Allochromatium vinosum DSM 180: one gene and its partner. The protein of the gene in region 2 binds, or shares a complex with, the protein of the main gene of each other region. Links are inferred from orthologs where the notes say so. Each region holds a gene or a part of one and is shown on either strand. Other genes may lie near its edges.

Region 1 (9,890 bases), 1.1 Mb from region 2 along the record:
TAACCAGACGTTCAGGGTTCTTGTCGGCCAGCACCGCGAGCACGGCACGCAAGCGTCCGGGACAGGCGAAATCGCGCAGATTGGCGGCCAGTGCCTCGGCCGCCTCGCCATTGTGAGCCACGTCCAGAATCCAGGTGACGGCGCCCGGCATGACCTGGAAGCGTCCGGGAAGACGTGCCCGCTGCAAACCGGCGCGGATGGCATTGACCGGAACCGGGAGCCGTTCGCGCAGTGCCTGCACAGCCGCAATGGCGGCGGTGGCATTGTCGAGTTGGAAAGAACCACGCAGTGCTGGGATCGGAAGCGCCAGTCGCTGTCCATCCGGCCCGGTCCAGATCCAGCCCTCGGTCGTGCGTGCATGGTCGAGTTCGCGCCCGAGCTGGAGCGCCAGCGCGCCGATTCGCGCGGCTTCCGCGCGCAGTGTCTCGGGTGCGTCGCGCTGACCGATGATCGCCGGACGTCCAGGGCGGAAGATCCCGGCCTTCTCGCGCGCGATCGACTCCAGGCTGTCGCCGAGCCAGTCGGTGTGATCCAGACCGATGCTGGTCACGACGGACACATCGGAGTCGATCAGGTTGACCGCATCGAGCCGCCCGCCGAGTCCGACCTCCAGCACCACCAGATCCGGCCGGGCACGGGCGAAGATGTCGAGCGCGGCGAGCGTGCCGAACTCGAAATAGGTCAGCGAGATCCCCTCGCGCGCCCGGTCGATACGCTCGAAGGAGTCGCACAGCGCCTCATCCGCGACCGGCACGCCATCGAGCCGCACCCGCTCGTTGTAGCGGCACAGATGCGGCGAGGTATAGACGCCGCATCGATAGCCGGCCGCGAGCGCCATCGACTCGATCATGGCCACCGTCGAACCCTTGCCGTTGGTGCCGCCGACCGTGATCACCGGACAGGGCAGACGCCCGCGCTCCGGCGCCAGCCGTGCCCACACCGCCCCGACCCGCTCCAGCCCCAGATCCATCCGGCTCGGATGCAGACTCGACTGCCAGTCCAGCCAGTCGTCGAGCGTCGCGAAACGCGCCATGTCCGTTGTCAGCGTCATACTCAGACCGGCACCACGGTCCGGCAATAGCGCGGACGGTGCATCAGCAGCGCCAGCAGATCGGCCAACCGTTCGCGCAGATCGCGCCGGTCGATGATCATGTCGAGCGCGCCCTTGTCCAGCAGGAACTCACTGCGCTGGAAGCCTTCGGGCAACTGCTCGCGCACCGTCTGTTCGATGACGCGCGGCCCGGCGAAGCCGATCAGCGCATTGGGTTCGGCGACATTGATGTCGCCCAGCATCGCCAGACTCGCCGAGACGCCGCCCATGGTCGGATCGGTCATCACCGAGATGAAGGGCAGCGAGCGCTCACGCATCCGGGCGAGTGCCGCGCTGGTCTTGGCCATCTGCATCAGCGAGAACAGGCTCTCCTGCATCCGCGCCCCGCCGCTGGCCGAGAAGCAGACATAGGGCGCCTCATGCTCGATCGCCGCCTCGACACCGCGCACGAAGCGCTCGCCGACCACCGACCCCATCGACCCGCCCATGAACCCGAACTCGAAGGCCGCCGCCACGATGGGCGCGTCCTTGAGCCGACCGCGCATCACGATCAGCGCCTCCTTCTCGGAGGACTGCTTCTGAGCGGCGGCGAGCCGGTCCTTGTATTTCTTCAGATCCTTGAACTTGAGCGGATCGAGCGATTCGAGATCGGCGCCGATCTCCTCGCGACAATCGGCATCGAGAAAGGCTTCCAGCCGACGGCGCGCGCTCAGACGGTTGTGATGCCCGCACTTGGGACAGACCTCCAGATTGCGCTCCAGCTCGGCGCGATAGAGGATGGCGCTACAGCCCGGACACTTGGCCCAGACGCCCTCGGGCACGGCACGCTTGGTGTTGGCATCGATACGGATGCGGTCGGGGATGAGCTTCTCGAACCAGCTCTTGCCCCGGTCCATGGCCTGCTTCACGGTGGCGGTGGCCTGGGCCTGAACCTTGGATTTGGTGGATTCTTCCATCGTCGTTGGTGTGCTCTGGACGTTGGTTGCAGTGTGGGTCGCCGATCAGCGCGCGCCGTCGATCGCCGTGCGCAGCTCGGCCAGGAAGGCCGCGACCGTCTCGGGGATGCGCTCGGGCGTCTCGGCGAGTGCTTCGATCCGCCCGACGATGGCGCTGCCGACGATCACGGCATCGGCGACCTCGGCCACGCGCGCGGCGGTCTCGGCATCGCGGATGCCGAAGCCGACCCCGACCGGAAGCGCGACCGCCGACCGGATACGCGCCAGATGCTCGGCCACATCCGCCGTGTCGAGATTCGCCGCGCCGGTCACGCCCTTGACCGAGACGTAATAGACGAAGCCCGAGGCCACGCCACCGATACGCTTGATTCGATCATCGGTCGAGGTCGGCGCGAGCAGATAGACCAGATCCAGCCCCTGTTCCTTGAGCGTCCCGACCAGCTCATGCCCCTCTTCGGGCGGCACATCGACGATCAGTGCACCATCGACCCCGGCGGCCTGCGCCCGCTCGGCGAACGCGGCATAGCCCATGATCTCGATTGGATTGAGATAGCCCATGAGCACCACGGGCGTCTCGTCGTCGCGCTCGCGGAACGCACGCACCATCTCCAGCACGTCGGCCAGCCGCACACCCTGAGCCAGCGCCCGTTCGGTGGCGCGCTGGATCACCGGACCATCGGCCATGGGATCGGAGAAGGGCACGCCCAGTTCGATGATGTCGGCGCCGGCCGCGACCATGGCGTGCATCAGCGGCACCGTGGTCGCCGGTCCCGGATCGCCGGCGGTGACGAAGGGAACCAGCGCGGTACGACCCTGCGCCTTCAGTTGTTCGAAACGCTGTGCGATGCGGCTCATAGGACCAACCCGTCGTGACGCGCGACCGTGTGCATGTCCTTGTCTCCGCGACCGGAGAGATTGACCAGGATGCTCTGGTCGGGACGCAGGGTCGGCGCGAGCTTGTGTGCATAGGCGAGCGCATGGCTCGATTCGAGCGCCGGGATGATGCCCTCGGTGCGCGTGAGATGATGGAAGGCGGCGAGCGCCTCGTCATCCGTGACGGCAGCGTACTGAGCACGCCCGCTGTCCTTGAGCCACGCATGTTCGGGACCGACGCCCGGATAGTCGAGTCCGGCCGAGATCGAGTGGGTCTCGATGATCTGGCCGTTGTCGTCTTCCATCAGATAGGTGCGGTTGCCGTGCAGCACGCCGGGACGTCCGGCGCACAGGGGGGCGGCGTGCCGGCCGGTCTCGACGCCCTCCCCGCCTGCTTCGACTCCATAGATCGCCACGTCCGTGTCCGCGATGAAGGGATGGAACAGACCGAGGGCGTTCGAGCCGCCGCCGACACAGGCCACCAGCGCATCGGGCAGGCGTCCGGTGCGTTCCAGCATCTGGGCGCGCGCCTCGCGACCGATCACGGTCTGGAAGTCGCGCACCATCATCGGATAGGGATGCGGCCCGGCGACGGTGCCGATGATGTAGAAGGTGTCGTCGATGTTCGTCACCCAGTCACGCATGGCTTCGTTCATCGCATCCTTGAGGGTGCGCGAACCGGACGTCACAGGCACGACCCTGGCGCCGAGCAGCCGCATCCGGTAGACATTGGCCTCCTGACGCGCGACGTCGACCTCGCCCATGTAGACCACGCATTCCAGCCCCAGCCGCGCGGCGACCGTGGCGCTCGCCACGCCATGCTGACCGGCGCCGGTCTCGGCGATGATGCGCGTCTTGCCCATGCGCTTGGCCAGTAGCGCCTGACCGATGGTGTTGTTGACCTTGTGCGCGCCCGTGTGGTTGAGATCCTCGCGCTTGAGATAGATCTGCGCCCCGCCCAGCTCACGGCTCCAGCGCTCGGCGTGATAGAGCGGCGAAGGCCGACCGACGTAGTCGCGCAGATCGGCGTCCATCTCGGACTGGAACTCGGGATCGGCCTTGCAGCGCTCATAGGCCAGCCGCAGCTCTTCCAGCGGATGCATCAGCGTCTCGGGCACGAACAGCCCGCCATAGGGACCGAAGTGTCCCGCCGCATCCGGCAGGTCATAGGCCGCCGCGCGGCCTGGATCCAGGCGCTCAGCCTGGCTGGTGTCGGCGTTGATCGCCATCTCTTACCCCTTGCATAAACGCGAAAATCAGTTCCGGATCCTTGAGACCCCTGGCGGCTTCGACCCCGCCGCTGACATCGACCCCATAGGGTCGCACCCGTTCGATGGCCTCGGCCACGTTCTCCGGGGTCAATCCTCCTGCGAGCAGGATCTCGGGAGCGATGTCGGGCGGGATGCGCGCCCAGTCGAAGCACTGGCCGGTTCCGCCGGCGCGTCCAGGCTCATAGGCATCGAGCAACAGACCATCGGCCCCGGCGAAACGTTCGCGCTCGGCGGCCAAGTCGATCCCCGGACGCATCCGCAACGCCTTGATCCAGCGCCGTCCGAAACCCGAACAGAACTCAGGCGACTCGTTGCCGTGGAACTGGATCAGATCCAACGGCGCCTGCTCCAGGGTCGCGTCGATGGTCTCAGCTGAGGCATCGACGAACAGCCCGACGGCGGTGACGAAGGGCGGCAGCGCCCGACACAGCCCAGCCGCCTGCTCGGGCGTGACCGCGCGCGGACTGGCCGGATGGAAGACGAAGCCGACCGCATCGGCTCCGGCCGCCACGACGGCGGCGATGTCCGAGACCCGCGTCAAACCGCAGATCTTGACCCGTGTTCTCGGGATGTGGTTTTGCTTCAACGGTGCCTCGATCGCCTCAAATCGAATTCTTCAAACGCTGGAGCGGATCGGCACGCTCACTCTGTGGCAGTCCGAACTCGGCCGGATAGTCGGCGCGGACGAAATAGAGTCCCTGCGGCTGGGCTGTCACGCCGCCGAGTCGCCGGTCGCGGACCTCCAGCAGCTCGCGCGTCCAGTCGACCGACGCCTCGCCGCGCCCGATGGCCATCAGCACCCCGGCGATGTTGCGCACCATGTGATGCAGGAAGCCATTGGCGCCGATCGCCAGCGTGATCAGCCCCTCGCGCTCGCTGAGATCCAGATAGAGCACGCGCCGGATCGGACTCTTGGCCTGACAGGCCACCGCGCGGAAGCTCGAAAAGTCGTGCTCGCCGACCAGCGCGACGGCGGCGATGCGCATCCGTTCCAGATCCAGCGCCTCATGCACCCAGACGGCACGATCGCGCTGGATCGGCGAGCGGGTGCGCCGCGCCAGGATCTGATAGCGGTAGTGCCGGGCCTGAGCACTGAAGCGCGCATGAAAGCCGTCATCGACCGGATGCGCCCAGCGCACGCCGACATCGGGCGGCAGATTGACATTGGCACCCAGCACCCAGGACCGCTCGCTGCGCGTGGCCGTAGTCTCGAAATGCACCACCTGTTCGAGCGCATGGACACCGGCATCGGTTCGTCCGGCACAGTGCACGATCACGGGATGATTCGCGACCCGCGAGACGGCCGCTTCCAGCTCGGACTGCACGGTCCGTACTCCGGATTGCGTCTGCCAGCCGTGGAAGTGGGTGCCGTCGTACTCGACACCCAAGGCGATGCGCCCCGACCTCAAGGTGTCGGCACCCAGGCCGGGCCGTCAGCGGCCGCCTGAACGAAGGTCAAACCATCAAACGGGGTCACGAGCATGCACGCCTCATCCGCCTAGTCGCTCCAGCATGGCACGCGCCTCACGGCGCTGCTCCTCACGCCCTTCGGCCATGACTTCCTCCAGGATCTCGCGTGCGGCCTCCTTGTCGTCCATCTCCACATAGGCGCGCGCCAGATCCAGCTTGGTGGCGGTCTCGTCCCAGATGCCGGAGTCGATCTGCCATTGCGAGGACAGCAGATCCGAGGGCACGCTCTCCTGCTCCTGTGACAGACCGGAATCCAGGGCGTCCAGCGACGCATCGGTCTTGTCGGACGGTTCGGGTCCGCCGGACAGGATCGGCGGCTCCGGTGACTCGTCCAGATGGTCGAGGTCGTCGATCGACAGATCCAGGTCGTCGAGCGACGGCACGTCCAGATCCGGTATCCCGTCGCCGGCTTGGAGTCCGGCAGCCGCCGAGGCTCGCTCGGCGGACTTGGGCGTCACGTCGGGGAAACCCAGATCGAGATCCAGCCCCACGGAATCCTCGGGGACAGGCAGGATCGAATCGATATCGCCGCCCTCGATCGCTTGTTCGATCTCTTCGACGTCCGGAACCGCAGCCCCGGAATCGAGTTCCAGCTCCAGCGAATCCACGGCCGGCTTGGACCCCGTCATCTCCTCGAATTCGAGCGGCCCGGAATCCCCCAGATCGAGCAGCAGGTCTTCCTCTGATCCGGATTCCGGCCCCAAGTCGACCACAGACTCCAGCTCCGGCACGGCAATGGATTCGCGTAACGCTGAGGCCGCCGCCGCACCGGCCAGACCGGCACTGGCGGCTGCCACGGCCGTGGGGGTCAATGAGGGCGTCGCCGGAGCCGCGTTCGGTGCGAGTTCATGCAGCAGACGCTGCATCCGCTCCCACTGGGCCGGCTCCTCGCTGTCTCCGCCCGCCGCGCGGATGTCGTCGAGCAGATCCCGCAAAGCCTCGGCATCGCCGGCGGCTGCGAGCGCCTCGGCCAGCTTGTATTTGATGTCGAGTCGCTGCGGATAGCGTCTGAGTTCCTTGCTCAGGAGATCACAGGCTTCGCGATGACGGCCATAGGCGATATAGATGTCGGCCTCGGAGAGCACGTCGGCCTCGTCGGTCTCGGCATCGAAATCGGTGAGACCGGACATGGACGGCTCGTCGGTGTCGTCGAGGTCCGGCCTGACGGGGGCCGAAGCCGGCTCGACGGGAGATCGATGCGCCGGCCTGCCCTTGTCTAGTGATACGGCCTCGGCAGCGCGTGACGTCGCTCTCGGCCCCGGCTCGCCCTCCAGTTCGGACGGGCGATCGAGTACGAGCTCCGACTCGATGTCGTCCTCTGAGAAATCTTCAGCGTCCTGCTCCTGTCGACGGCGGCGCGCCGTCAACAACGAGAAGAGCAGGATCCCGAGTGCCGTCACACCCGCAAGTCCGGCCAGCGGCAACAGCAGCGCATGCCAGGTCGAGGGCGACTCGGGCTGTGGCTCGGGCGCGGTGGCCGGCGCGGGCGTCTTGATCGCCCTCGGCTTGGGTGCGGATTCAACGGGCGTGCCGCCGTCAGGGGCTGTGGTCGTTGCCGGTGTCTCGGGCGTGACCGGCGTTGGCGTCGGGATCGGGACCAGGCCGATGGGCGAACTCGGTTCCGTCGACTCGGATTCGGCGGCGGATTCAGGCCCGGCTTCCAGTTCCGCCCCGCCTGCCTGCGACGCCTCTTCCGCAAGGATCGACTGGAGGTCCAGGGGTTCGGTTTCAGCCGGCGAGGATAGCTCGCCGGGCACCGGCTCGGGCACACCGACCGCGTTCTGAGCCAGCGTATCGGGAGATGCGATCGGCTCCAGTTCGAGGCCGGCTCCAGGCGCTGACTCGCCCTCTCTCAGGTCCGTCGGGGTAGCGGCCGTCTGAGACTCGACCGCTTGGGCGCGCGCCAGTTCGGCGTTTCGAACTTGCAGCAAGGATTGAATGTCGGCGAGCTGAGTCTCCAGCTCTTTGATCCGGTTGCGCAGTTCGATCGTTTCCTGCCGTGCCGTCTCGCTCGTCTCGATGGCCAGCAAGACGTCCGGCGACTGCTCGCCACCGGCTCCGGCGGTCGGTGCCGCACCGGGCGGAGGTGTGGAGGCGACCGGAGCGCCGGTCCCGGGCGTCGCCCCCACCAGACGCAGGCGCGAGAGCGTCTCGGGTGAGACATCGGTGATCGGTGAACGCCGTGCGGGACGGCCGTTCATGGCCGCCTGGAGTTCACGTCTGGCCTCCTCGGCATCCAGCGCGAAGAGTTCGGCACGTGATGGAACGACCAGTGTCTTGCCGGCGATCAGACGATTGATGTCGCCTCGGATGAAGGCACCCTGATTGCAGCGGTAGAGCGCCATAGCCGTCTGGGCATCGGTGGCGCCGGCCGTGGCATGTCGACGCGCCAGCGCCCAGAGTCCCTCGCCGCCGCCCACCGGACCGATATAGAGCGGAAAGCCTTCGCCTGGAGCCGGGATATAGGTTCCCGAGCCGCTCGCCACGGGAGGCAGACCGGAATCCAGACCACTGACCGCCGTTCGGACCCGTGCGGACTGGATATTGGGTGCACGCCGCTCGGTTTGCGTCGGCGGATCGAGCAGGACGGTATAGCCCTTGACCAGACGCCCCGTCGGCCAAACGGCCTCGACGAGAAAATCCAGATAGGGTTCGCGTACCGGCTCCCGACTGGAGACGCGCACGCGCACACGACCGTCGGCTGTCGCTTCAGGCGTGAAGCGTAGCTGAGTCAGATAGTAATAGCGCTCGATCCCGGCCTTCTCGAAGGTCTCGGACGAGGCGAGGGATACACGCAGAGCATCGATTTCACCCGGACCGATGTCACCGAGATCAATCTCGCCCTGGAAGGGTTGATTGAGCGCGGAGTCGGTGCGCAAGGCACCCAGTTCCAACGCGAGGGCTGGATGGCCGGTCAAGGCCGCGGCGATGGCGGACGCCAACATCAGCTTGCGAGTCATCCTCCCCCCTCGTGCTCCAGGCAGCGAAATATCTCCAATGAGCCGCGCCCGACACCCAATATCAGCGATCCAGCAGGATCATCAGCATGCGACGCAGAGGTTCGGCCGCGCCCCAGAGCAACTGATCGCCGACGGTGAAGGCCGACAGGTAGCGGCTCCCCATATTCATCGTTCTCAAGCGCCCGACCGGGACATGGAGCGAACCGGTCACGGCGGCGGGCGACAAGTCACGCATCGTGACGGCTCGATCGTTCGGCACCACGCGCACCCAATCGTTGGCGCTTGCGATCAGTGACTCGATCTCGCTCAGGGCGATGTCGCGGTTGAGCTTGATGGTCAGACCCTGGCTGTGGCAGCGCATGGCGCCGACACGCACACAGAGTCCATCGACCGGGATCGGTTGGTCGGTCCGGCCAAGGATTCTATTCGTCTCGGCCTGTCCTTTCCACTCTTCACGACTCTGGCCGTTGTCGAGCTGGGTGTCGATCCAGGGAATGAGGCTGCCGGCGAGCGGAACGCCGAAGCTTTCGGTGGGGAATCCGGGATCGCGCAGAGTCTCGGTCACGCGCCGGTCGATATCGAGGATCGCCGAGGCCGGATCGGCCAGCAGCGATTCGACCGAGCCGTGCAGCGCGCCCATCTGGGCCAGCAGTTCGCGCATGTTCTTGGCGCCCGCGCCCGAGGCGGCCTGATAGGTCATGGCGCTGACCCACTCGACCAGACCCTCGCGGAACAGTCCGCCGATGGCCATCAGCATCAGGCTCACGGTGCAGTTGCCGCCGATGAAGTCGCGCTTGCCGGAGTCCAGGGCCGCATCGATCACCGGGCGGTTGACCGGATCGAGGATGATGGTGGCGTCGGGCTCCATGCGCAGTGACGAGGCCGCATCGATCCAGTAGCCGTTCCAGCCGCTGGCACGCAGGCGCGGATGGATCGACTTGGTGTAGTCGCCGCCCTGACAGGTGACGATCGCATCCATTTCGCGCAGGGCGTCGAGCGACTCGGCGTCGAGCAGGGGCGAGGCGCCCTGACCGACGTCCGGGCCGGGCTGGCCGACCTGGGAGGTGGTGAAGAAGACCGGCTCCGCGAGGCGCGCGAAGTCGTTCTCGGCGCGCATTCGCTCCATCAGGACCGAGCCCACCATGCCGCGCCAACCGACGAAACCAACCCGCTTCATCTCTTAATGCCTCGCCAAAACTTTTAAAGCGTTATTCGAACTGTATTCGTTGCGCACGAACGTAACCTTGGGGCGCGGATCGGGTGACGGCTGTCGGGGGGACGCCGTGAATCCATCCCTGGAGGCTTGACG
Region 2 (11,558 bases):
CCACGCTCTATCACTCCAGGGTCAGAGATCTGATCGTCCTCGAGAACAACCGCTATCAGAACCGCGGTCGGGTGCGCCTTCAGGGCTTCGAGGCGGAATGGGAACAGCGCCTGAGTCCAGCCTGGAAACTGACGGCCAACCTCAGTTACAGCGACACCCTGGACGAGGAGACGGGCGATGCGCTGACCGGCGCGGCCGATTGGCTGGGCAACCTCAGTCTGCTCTATCGCCCGCGTCCCGACATCCTGCTGAGCGGCCACTGGCGTGCCGTCGGCGACCGTCATCGCGCGGCCGACGATCCGCGTCGCGGCCGGCTCCCCGGCTATCAGGATCTGTCACTGACGCTGAACTGGTTCGACTTCGGCACCCCCGGCCTCACCCTGCGCGCAGGCGTCGACAATCTCCTGGGGCAGCAGATCAAATCGCCCGCCGCGGCCTACACCTACGCGGAAGATTATCTGCGGCTGGATGAGCGCATCTGGTGGATACAGCTCTCCTACGAATGGCGTTAGCGCGTCCTCGATTCCGGGACTAGGGTTGCCAGACGCAGCAGCTTGGAGCTGATCTGGATACCGGCGCGCGCGGCCGTCTCGCGATTGATCATGGGGTGCAGTCGCCCGTTCTCGCGCACCAGCGACACCATGCCACCTGCCTGTACCAGATCCTGCGTATCGCCGACGGTGAGCACGGGCGCTTCCCGGACCTCGGCGAGCACCCTGGACATGGACTCAGCCACCCGATGATCGAGATAGAGCACATGACAGCGGCGCCACGGCGTTTGCTCCTGGACGCTGGCGAGCTGCAATGGCCGGCCCGCAGCCCGTTCACCGGCCAGGGTCCGTTGCAGACTGGCGGACAGCTCCGGGTTGCCGAGCACACAGTAGCGCAGCGGCGCGGACGCCGAGTCGAACGCCGAGGCCGGCCACTGGATGAAGAAGGCGAAGTTGAGCAGAAAGTTCGCGCGCCGGTCGATCTCGTCGAAGGACTCATAGTGGCGCGCCTCGGCGAGGAAATAGGGCTTGAACCGGACGCCGGCGCGCTCGGCCTGGGTCAGGTTGACGATGGGCAGGATACGATCGGTCACATGCAGACCGACCACGGCGCCATCCTCGACGGCGCCGTCGAACGGCGAAAAGACGAGCGTGCGTTGACGCTCCGACCAGGCGCGCAGACGATTGGGGGCCAGACCGACACTGGCGATGAAGATACCGCCCGGACGCGGGCCGGTATAGGCGTCCAGGTCCGCCGCCGAGAGCACCTCGACCCGCAATCCATGACCGCGGACCTTCGCGGCCGTCTCGAAATGGGCCGCGACCTGGAGCGCCGGATTCCGGGGGCCTTCGTAGGCCACCAGCACCAGCAGCCGGCCGTCCGGGCCGAGCGCGCTCTCGAACGCTTCCAGCGCGCCGATACTGACGGGGAAGAGCTTCAGCCCCAGCCGCATCCGCTGCTCGTCCTCGTGCCACAGGGTTTGGGGATTGCCGAATGCGTTCAGGGGGACGAGCAACACCGGGACACAGAGGGCGAGACACAGGAGTACGCCGCGAACGAGGCTGAGGCTGAATTCACTCCGAGTCGATACGGCGTGTCCTGTCGCTGTCATCGGTGTCGAATGGCCGATCCGGTCTCGGTCCAGCCCTCTCCTCATGCAGCCTGTATCCCCTGTTGTTTGACATCCTCCCGTCCTGAAGAACGGGGCTCCCAGCGCACCTGCCGCGCGATCCTAGAGCCTATCCAGGGCACAGACTACCGCATTCCGGGGCAGATACGCGACGTTCGCTGGAAGAGGGTCAAGCGGTCGGATCGATCCACACCCGGCCGTCCATCACCTTGACTGGAAAGACCCGGATCGGGCAGTCGGCCGGTTCGTCGAGCGGCTCGCCGGTTTCCAGGCTGAAGCGGCTGCCGTGCAGCGAGCACTTGATCCGGTCGCCATCGAGACAGCCGAAGGAGAGCGGATAGTCCTCGTGGCTGCAATTGTCCTCGACGGCATGATAGCGCCCGGCGACGTGCGCGAGAATGACAGCTCTCCCGGCGACACTGACCTTGATGAACTTGCCCTCCGCAATGTCGCCGCAGGCGGCGACGACGACGAAGTGGTCCGACATCAGCGTACCCTCCGTGCCGCCCGGCCCGAATCCAGCACGTCGCGGACGCGATCGGCGGCCACTTCCAGCGAGCGCGCACGTCCCAGATGCCAGAGGATGAGCGCGCCGGTGCAGACCAGGCTGTCATAGGTCGGCCCCTTGGCCCCGTCGAGCGCCGCCAGTCCGGCCTCAGCCGCCGCCTGAGCGGTGGCCTCCACATCCACCGCCACCGCGATCTCATCGCCCGGCCGGGTGGTCTGGGGCAGATCCTCGGGCAGGGGCACCGAGCGCACCGTCTGTTCGATGCCGAGCGCGGTCGGGTCGATCTCGAAGGACTGTTCCTCGGAATGGTGCTGATAGCTGAAACAGACGCCCTGCTGACGCAGCGAGGGGATGACGCCGCCCTCGACGCCGCGAATCAGCAACGCCGAATCAAACCCGGCATGACGCGCGAGCATGGCATAGATGCGCGGATAGGGCTTGTGGACATAGCCGGTGACGAGATGGGTGTGCCGGCGTCCGTGGATGGGGCGCGCCAGCACCTCAGTCGTCGTGATGACCTGACGCTTGACGATGGTCGAGCGCAGGTCGACCAAATGGTGCAGCGGGGCGCAGAAGGCGCGCTGGTCGACATAGCTCCAGCCGAGTTCGGGGTCGGCGAGGCGCTCGGCGGCCTCGACCGGGGTCAGATCGACCGGCGCCCCAGCGGCCTCCAGTACATGCCGATGGGTGACGCCGAACTTGGGTCCGACGGCGTGCGCGCCATGGCTGATGCTCGTCACGCTGCACTCGGCCAGCACCGGCATCAGGAAGGGCGCGGCCGGCAGACAGCGGTTGTAGCCGTCATAGGGATCGGCGATGTCGACCACCTCGTCGACCCCGGCGACCACGTGCCCCGTGGCCTCACGGATGGCGTCCAGCACACCCTTCATCTCGTCGTCGGTCTCGCGCTTCATGCGCAGCGCGATCAGGAAGATGCCGGCCTGGACCGGATCGACCGCGTTGTCGAGGATGGCGCGCATTCCGGCGCGCGCCTCGTCGAGCGAAATGTCCTTGGAGAGTTCGGGGCCGGTGGCGATGCGCTGGATGATCGAGCGCATCAGGAGCTTGGGATCATCGGTCTGGGTCATGGCTGTCCTCGGGGATGTCGGTTGTCGTCGTTGGTTCACTCAAAGCAAACCATATGGCGAATCCGGGCGGCATTCTCAATCACGGAAGCGCCGCGCCAGATCGCCATAGGCTTCGATGCGCCGGTCACGCAGAAAGGGCCAGAGCCGGCGCACCGGCTCGGTGCGTGCCAGATCGACCTCGGCGACCAGCAGCTTGGGCGCCTGATCGTCGGCCTGGGCGAGGATCTCGCCCTGCGGGCCGCAGACGAAGGAGCTGCCCCAGAAGCGCGTGCCCGGCGCGGCCCCGCTCGGGTCCGGCTCATAGCCGACGCGGTTGCAGGCAGCCAGGCTCAGGCCATTGGCGATCGCCTGTCCGCGCTGGACGGTGATCCAGGACTGGATCTGACGCTGCTGCTCCTCGGGCGTGTCGTTGGGATTGGAGCCGATGGTGCTCGGTGCGAGCAGGATCTGGGCGCCGCCGAGCGCCATGGCGCGCGCGGCCTCTGGAAACCACTGATCCCAGCCCATGAGCACGCCCAGCCGTCCCACGGCGGTGTCGATCGGATTGAAGCCCAGATCGCCCGGTGTGAAATAGAATTTCTCGTAGCCGCCGGGCACGTCCGGAATGTGCATCTTGCGATAGATCCCGGCCAGCGCGCCGTCGGTGTCCAGGACCACGGCGGTGCTGTGATAGAGACCGGGGGCGCGCTGCTCGAACAGCGAGCCGACGATCACCAGTTCCAGCTCGCGCGCCAGCGCGCTCAGACGCTCGGTGGTCGGACCCGGGATGGACTCGGCCAGATCGAACAGATCCGGGTTCTCGGTCTGGCAGAAATAAGGGCCGTTGTGCAGCTCCTGGAGCAGCACCAGATCGCAGCCACGGATCGAGGCGGCGCGGATGGCCGCCTCGCAGTCCTCCAGATTGGCGGCAGTACTGCCTTGATCGGATTGCTGGACGAGCGCGAGTGTCAGTGACGAGCGGGGCATGGGGCTGAGACTCCAAAATGTTTTGCTTCGGGGCGAAGCCTTGTTTATAACATCGCGCTCGTCATTCGGTGACAGGCAGGGCGGACGCAAGGCTGAGGTTGGCCGGGGCGCGACGTTTGCATGGGGCGCGATAACATGGCCAATTTCCAGACTCATCTCAATGTCGGCATCCTCGTCAGTGCTGCCGCCGCGCTCTCGCTGCACATGGGCGGTCTGGTCGCGCGCTCCGAGACCCCGGCGCTGTTCGTGCTCGGCGTGGCCGGCAGTCTGCTGCCGGACATCGATTCGGATCGGTCCAAGCCGATCGGCCTGCTGTTCAACGTCCTGGGCGCCTCGCTGGCCTTTGCCGTCACGCTGCCGCTGACGGCGCGTCTTCTGCCGCTGGAGCTGGTGGCGCTCTGGATCGGCGTCTTTCTGGGCGTGCGCTATGGCCTGCTCAAGCTCTTCACCCGCTTTACGGTCCATCGCGGTGTCTGGCACTCCTGGCTGGCGATCGCCGCCGTGTCGCTGGCGGCGACCAATCTCGCCTACTGGTTGTGGGAGCACTCACCCGAGGGCGCCTGGATCGCCGGCCTGATGGTCGGGATCGGCTATCTGACCCATCTGACGCTCGACGAGTTTTCGAGCGTCGACCTCTTCAATTCCAGGATCAAGCGTTCCTTCGGCACTGCACTCAAGCCGGCGAGCCTGAAATACCCGTGCAGCAGCCTGGGCATGGCGGCGATGGTCGTCGCCCTGGCCTGGTTCGCGCCTCCGGCCGATGGTCTGATGCAGCGGCTCGACGTCGATCCACAGCACACCCTGGCGGTTCTGGAGACGCAGCTTCGCGATGGGGTGCACTGGGTGGCCGATTCCGTGCGCGACTGGTGGACGCAGCTCAGCCGGTCGCTTCAGGCCGGACTGCCTCCGGAGTCGCGTGGCTGAGCGGCGCGTACCGGGATCGACCAGCGGCGGTGAGTCCGCGATGACGTCGGGCGCTGTACTCAGAGGCCGGGGTGCGCTAGATTAACGACCCTTTGCCTCGCGGCACTCGGTCGCGGGCCGACGACGCTAACACCAGCCTCCAGCAGGCGCGATTCAGACAAACGATCTCGGGGCCATGGATCTCAATTTTCTCGATTTTGAACAACCCATCGCTGAACTCGAGGCGAAGATCGAAGAGCTTCGGCTGGTGGGGCACGACAATGCACTCAACATCCAGGAGGAGATCGAGCGGTTGCAGTCCAAGTGTCGGACGCTGACCGAGTCGATCTTCACCTCGCTCACGCCCTGGCAGATCTCGCAGCTGTCGCGTCATCCGCAGCGTCCCTATCTGCTCGACTATGTGCGGCGGATCTTCGACGAATTCCACGAGCTGCACGGCGATCGCGCCTTTGCCGACGATCACGCCATCGTCGGCGGACTGGCCCGGCTCGATGGGCGTCCGGTGATGGCCATCGGGCATCAGAAGGGGCGCGACACCAAGGAAAAGATCCTGCGCAACTTCGGCATGCCGCGTCCCGAGGGCTATCGCAAGGCGCTGCGGTTGATGGAGACGGCCGAACGCTTCCGGATGCCGATCCTGACCTTCATCGACACGCCGGGCGCCTATCCGGGCGTCGGCGCCGAGGAGCGCGGCCAGAGCGAGGCCATCGCGCGCAATCTGCGCGAGATGTCGCGTCTGCGCACGCCCATCCTCAGCACCGTGGTCGGGGAGGGCGGTTCGGGCGGCGCGCTGGCCATCGGCGTGGGCGACTGGCTCGGCATGTTGCAGTTCAGCACCTATTCGGTGATCTCGCCCGAGGGTTGTGCCTCGATCCTGTGGAAGAGCGCCGACAAGGCGCAGCTGGCCGCCGAGGCCATGGCCATCACCTCCGACAAGCTGATGGAACAGGGGTTGGTCGACGAGATCATCGAGGAACCGCTGGGCGGTGCGCACCGCAACCCGGATGCCATGGCCAGGACGCTGAAACAGGCGCTACTGGCGCGTCTGGAGACGCTGGACAAGATCGACATGGATGCACTGATCGCAGCGCGTTACAAGCGTCTGATGGGCTTCGGGCGCTTCAAGGAGGCCTGACCCAGGCGACCTGATCCGGCTGGCCGCGCTGGTGTGACGAGTCCGTTCTCGCCCGAAGCGCTGCTGGAACGCCTCGTTCCCCTGGGGGCGGTCCGGCGCTACTGGATCGCCTACAGCGGGGGGCTGGATTCCAGCGTCCTGCTCGCGGCGGCCGCCGTCATCCGCGCGCGGCTGCCAGGCGAAGATTCATCCGGGAGGCTCAGGGCCGTGCATGTCGATCACGGACTGCAAACGGCCTCGGCCGACTGGGCCAGACACTGTGCCGCGCGTTGCGCCGCGCTGCGCCTCCCGCTATCCATCGAACGTCCGACCTCGACTCCCGGCCCCGGCGAGAGCCTGGAAGCCTGGGCGCGCGAGGCGCGTTACGCGATCTTTCGTCGTCTGCTCGCGCCGGGCGACCTTCTGCTCACCGCCCAGCATCGCGACGATCAGGCCGAGACCCTGCTGCTGGCGCTGCTGCGCGGCAGCGGCCCCCATGGATTGGCCGCCATGCCGGTCGTCGCGCCGCTCGGTGCCGGACGGCTCGTCAGACCCCTGCTCGACTTCGGCCGCCAGTCGCTCGCCGACTATGCGTGCCGCCAGGGTCTCGACTGGCTCCAAGACCCCAGCAACGATCACACCGCGTTCGATCGCAACTATCTGCGCCACCGCGTGCTGCCGCTCCTGCGCGCGCGCTGGCCGTCGGCGTCGGCGACCCTGGCGCGCAGTGCGCGCCATTGCGCCGAGGCGGCCGAACTGGTCGACCAGTATGCCGAGCGAGCGCTCGCCGAGGTGCGCGGTGTCCAGCCAGGCGCGCTCTCACTGGCCGCGCTCGGGCGTCTCGATCGGCCATTGCGCAAGGCCGTGGTCCGGCACTGGCTGGTCCAACGTGGTTTCAGACCGCCGGACACCCGGCATCTCGACCGTCTGCTCGACGAGCTGCCGGCCGCCCGTGCCGATGCCAATCCAGTCGTTGTCTGGGAGGGGTGCCAGGTGCGGCGTTATCGTGGCGCGCTGCTGGCTTTGCGTCCGCTGCCGCCACCGCCATCGAGCGGGACGCGTCTCATCTGGCGTATCAGCGGAGAGCATGGTGTCCTGGAGCTGCCGGATGGATTCGGGCGGCTGGAGTGGCGCCGATACCCTGACTCGGACACGTTGCCGTCAGCCAAGGCGGCGAAGGTGATCGAGCTTCAGGTTCGCTTCGGTCATGTCGGTCATGTCTGCCGTGCTGGAGCGAACCGGCCGCACCGAACTTTGAAAAATCTGTTCCAGGAATCGGGTGTCCCGGCCTGGCTCCGAGGTCATGTGCCCCTGATATTCCGGGACGAACGGCTCATCGCGGTCGCCGGGGTGGCGGCGTGTCATGGTCAGTGCGACGATACGGGACTAAGCTTTCAACTTCTGTGGTCCGGATTTGCCTGGGAGTCCGACTGGTCGTGGCTCGGTCGCCTTCTGGAGTGCAAACGGGATAAGAGTATTCATCCATGAGCGTTCTGGCTGGATTGATCCACAATGCCACGCTGCTGCTGGCGCTGGTGGCGGCCTACAGCCTCTTCATCGCCCGCTTTCCGCGCGAGCGTCTGGCCGTCCGGCTCTTCAATGGCCTGGTCTTCGGCCTTGTCGCCCTGATCGGCATGCTCTATCCCCTGACCCTGATGCCCGAGCTGATCTTCGACGGGCGCACCGTGGTCGTGGGACTGGCCGGGCTGTTCGGCGGGGCGCCGACCGCCGCCGTAGCCGCCGTGATCGCGGCGGCCTATCGGGTCTGGATGGGTGGTCCCGGTGTCTACATGGGCGTCGGCACCATCCTCACCGCCGCCGTGCTCGGCAGTCTGTTCCATGCCCTGCGCCGAGCCGGGCGCGTGCGGATCGACGTCTGGACACTGGCGCTCTTCGGGTTGCTGGTCCATGTTCTGGCCCTGGCCTGGATACCGCTGCTGCCCAGCGACTGGCGCCAGAATGTTCTGGAACAGATCGCCGTTCCCTATCTCACCGTGTTGCCGCTGCTCATGGTCGTGCTCGGTCTGTTGCTCCAGTCCCAAGAGCAGCGCGTCGACGGCGAGCGGGCGCTGGCGCATGAGCGAGCCTTTCTCGCGACCCTGGTCCGGACCATCCCGGATCTCGTCTGGCTCAAGGATCCCAAGGGCGTCTATCTGGCCTGCAATCAGCGTTTCGAACGCTTTTTTGGGGTCACGCAAACCGAGATCATCGGACGCACGGATCGGGATTTCCTGCCTGAACACGAGGCGGATTTCTTCCGCCAATACGATCTCAAGGCAATCGAGGCCGGTGGTCCCTGTACCAACGAAGAGACCATCACCTTCGCCGACGATGGCCATCAGGAGCGTCTGGAGACCATCAAGACGCCCATGTATGACGATAGCGGGCGCCTCGTCGGCGTGCTTGGTATTGCGCGCGACATCACGGCACTGCGCCAGGCCGAGACCGAACTGCAACGGCGTCGGGATCATCTGGAGGCGCTGGTCGAGGCGCGCACGGCTGAACTCGCCGCCGCCCGCGACGCCGCCGAGGCGGCCAATCGGGCCAAGAGCGAGTTCCTGGCCAACATGAGCCACGAGATCCGCACCCCGCTCAATGCCATCAGCGGCATGGCGCATCTGATACGTCAAGCCGGTCTCGCGCCCGATCAGACCGCGCGGCTCGACAAGCTGGAAGCGGCCAGCACGCATCTGTTGAATCTGATCAATGCCATTCTCGAGTTCTCCAAGATCGAGGCCGGTAAGCTCACGCTCGAATCCGCGCCACTCCAGGTCGAGCGGCTGGTCGAACGGGTCGTGGCGATGCTGCACGAGCGTGCCGCCGCCAAGGGGCTGGAGTTTGTCAGCGAGGTCGGCGTCCTGCCGCCCTATCTGCTCGGCGATGCCACATGCTTGCAGCAGGCACTCATCAATTATGCCGCCAACGCCATCAAATTCACCCGCCAGGGCCGGATCACACTCCGGGTTGCGCTGGTCGAGGAGGATGCGGGTAGCGTCCTGCTGCGCTTCGAGGTCGAAGACACCGGGACCGGGATCGAGCCTGAGGTGCTGCCGCGCCTGTTCACCGCCTTCGAGCAGGGCGACAACTCCATCACCCGCCAGCATGGCGGCACGGGGCTGGGGCTGGCGATCACCCAGCGGCTGGCGCGGCTCATGGGTGGTGAGGCCGGCGCCGACAGCACGCCGGGCGTCGGCAGTCGTTTCTGGTTCAGCGCCCGTCTGACCAAGGGCGAATCGGCCGAGCCGGAAGCGCCGGTCTCCGAAAACGCTGGAACGCGACTCCGACGCGACCAGGCCGGTCGTCGCGTCCTGCTGGTCGAGGACGAGCCGATCAACCAGGAGATCGCCCGCGAGATGCTCAAAGACGTGGGGCTGTGCGTGGACACGGCCGATGACGGTCGCGAGGCGGTGCGCCTGAGCGCCGAGCGCGATTATGCTCTGATCCTGATGGACATGCAGATGCCGAACATGGATGGACTGGAGGCTACCCGCTGCATCCGTCAGACCCCCCGTGGCGCCCGGATACCGATCGTCGCCATGACCGCCAATGTCTTCGCCGAGGATCGGGAACATTGCCTGGAGGCGGGCATGGATGACTTTCTCGCCAAGCCCGTGATGCCCGAGACGCTCTATGGCGTGGTGGAGCGTTGGCTGTCGGCGGTGCCTGAGGCGTAGAGCCGGTATGGGATGTCTGGGCCGCCGTTCCCGAGACGATCAATACAACGCCGTCATCATCTTGGCCCGATAGCGCGCGACCAGATCGTTGCCGCCGCCGAGCAAGTCGAACACGGCCAGCATCCCCTTGCGACCGGCATCCTCGCCATAGGCGCGATCGCGTTTCATGAGTTCGAGCAGATGTTCGAGCGCGCGCTCGTAATCACCGCGCAGGACGCGATGAGCCGCGATCTGGTAGCGTGCCTCGCTGTCGCGCGGATCGGCGTCGAGACGCGCGTTCAGTTCGGTCTCGCCCGGCGCGCCCTCGATGGCGGCGGCGAAGTTCAATTGACCGCGCAACGCGGCGACCTCGGGATCGCTGACGAATTCGAGCGGCAGACCGTCGATCGCCTCCAGTGCTTTGGCGATCTCGCCTGAGCTGGCCAGGAGCCTGACTTCGATCAGCGGCAGACGCTTGTTGTCCGGATCCTCGGCGCGCGCCCGGTCGATCAGCGCCCGCGCGCCTGCCGGATCACCGCCCGCCATGGCGGCTTCGGCCTGCTGGAGCAGTCCATCGGAAGCACGCGGCAGATGACGGTCGAGGAATTCACGTACCTGCGGTTCGGGCAGCGCACCCATGAATTGGTCCACGACCTGGCCGTTGCGGAAGAGCTGCACCGTCGGCAGGCTGCGGATACCGAACTGGGCGGCGAGCGCCTGCTCGGCCTCGGTGTCGACCTTGGCCAGGAGGAAGCGTCCGCCGTACTGTTCGGCCAGTTTGGCCAGCATCGGCATCAGCATCCGGCAGGGTGCGCACCAGTCGGCCCAGAAGTCGACCAGCACGGGGCGCTCATAGGAACCCTCGATGACGACGGCGTGAAAATTGGCGGCGGTGACGGTGACGACGTGCGGTGAATGGCTCATAAGGATTCTTGGAATTTGGGATTCGGTAGCGGATCTTGAGAGCGCGCGCTCCGGCTCGCCCTGGTTCAGGGTGACTGGCATGAAACGCGCATACGAGTACTCAACATAGCCATCGACCCGGTTCGATTCAAGTGCGCGGCTTGCCGGTGAGGCGCGCACTCTGGGATGATTTCAGCCTTCTGGCGAATCCATCTGTCGGGGCGATGTCCGGCATCGCCCGGAGTGTCGAAGCATGTCCCAATCCCTGCATGTCGTTTGTCCACAATGTGATGCAATCAATCGGCTGCCCGCCGAGCGTCTCGGGTCCGACCCCAAGTGCGGCAAGTGCCGTGCACCGCTGTTTGCCAGTCATCCGCTGGCGCTCGACGCCGCGCGCTTCGAGCGGCATCTCACGCGCAGCGATCTGCCGCTCCTGGTCGATTTCTGGGCGCCCTGGTGCGGACCCTGCCGGATGATGGCGCCGGCCTTCGAGTCGGCGGCAGGGCGTTTGGAGCCGGCCGTGCGGCTGATCAAGGTCAATACCGAGGAGGAACAGGTCTTGGCCGGGCGGTTGGGCATCCGGAGCATCCCGACCCTGATTCTGTTCCGCAACGGGGCCGAGGTCGCCCGTCAGGCCGGCGCCATGGATGCCGCCGGTATCGAGACTTGGGCGCGGCGCCAGATCGGTCGCTAGTGGCGCCGGTCGATCACGGCGGAACTCATGCTCCGCGCTGACCCAGGCGGCTCTCGATGGTCACCCGGGCCAGCGTGAGATCGGCGA

Evidence for each region.
Region 1: the proteins of accA (region 2) and accD are in contact, whole or in part, in a solved structure (PDB 8UXZ), measured with the Escherichia coli proteins. The link is inferred for Allochromatium vinosum DSM 180 from one-to-one orthologs.

The regions. Positions count from the first base shown.
Region 1 is NC_013851.1:1,857,881-1,867,770, forward strand. Bases 1-2,764 are described here. They hold accD (acetyl-CoA carboxylase, carboxyltransferase subunit beta), read right to left. Parts: upstream 1,948-2,764; coding sequence 1,054-1,947; downstream 1-1,053. Other genes in these bases: folC (bifunctional tetrahydrofolate synthase/dihydrofolate synthase), read right to left, coding at 1-1,051; trpA (tryptophan synthase subunit alpha), read right to left, coding at 2,053-2,764. In the rest of the region: more of trpA, read right to left, coding at 2,765-2,862; trpB (tryptophan synthase subunit beta), read right to left, coding at 2,859-4,109; ALVIN_RS07940 (phosphoribosylanthranilate isomerase), read right to left, coding at 4,078-4,737; tRNA pseudouridine(38-40) synthase TruA, read right to left, coding at 4,754-5,560; ALVIN_RS07950 (FimV/HubP family polar landmark protein), read right to left, coding at 5,642-8,581; asd (aspartate-semialdehyde dehydrogenase), read right to left, coding at 8,643-9,758.
Region 2 is NC_013851.1:803,503-815,060, forward strand. Bases 4,347-7,262 are described here. They hold accA (acetyl-CoA carboxylase carboxyl transferase subunit alpha), read left to right. Parts: upstream 4,347-5,282; coding sequence 5,283-6,242; downstream 6,243-7,262. Other genes in these bases: ALVIN_RS03435 (metal-dependent hydrolase), read left to right, coding at 4,347-5,107; tilS (tRNA lysidine(34) synthetase TilS), read left to right, coding at 6,276-7,262. Also shown: ALVIN_RS03410 (TonB-dependent receptor plug domain-containing protein), read left to right, coding at 1-512; ALVIN_RS16930 (YfiR/HmsC family protein), read right to left, coding at 509-1,510; ALVIN_RS03420 (non-heme iron oxygenase ferredoxin subunit), read right to left, coding at 1,791-2,108; ALVIN_RS03425 (anthranilate phosphoribosyltransferase), read right to left, coding at 2,108-3,217; ALVIN_RS03430 (carbon-nitrogen hydrolase), read right to left, coding at 3,293-4,183; more of ALVIN_RS03435, read left to right, coding at 4,319-4,346; more of tilS, read left to right, coding at 7,263-7,709; ALVIN_RS16490 (response regulator), read left to right, coding at 7,706-9,895; trxA (thioredoxin), read right to left, coding at 9,935-10,798; thioredoxin TrxC, read left to right, coding at 11,031-11,471; ALVIN_RS03465 (response regulator transcription factor), read right to left, coding at 11,497-11,558. UniProt on the Escherichia coli protein: Component of the acetyl coenzyme A carboxylase (ACC) complex. First, biotin carboxylase catalyzes the carboxylation of biotin on its carrier protein (BCCP) and then the CO(2) group is transferred by the carboxyltransferase to acetyl-CoA to form malonyl-CoA.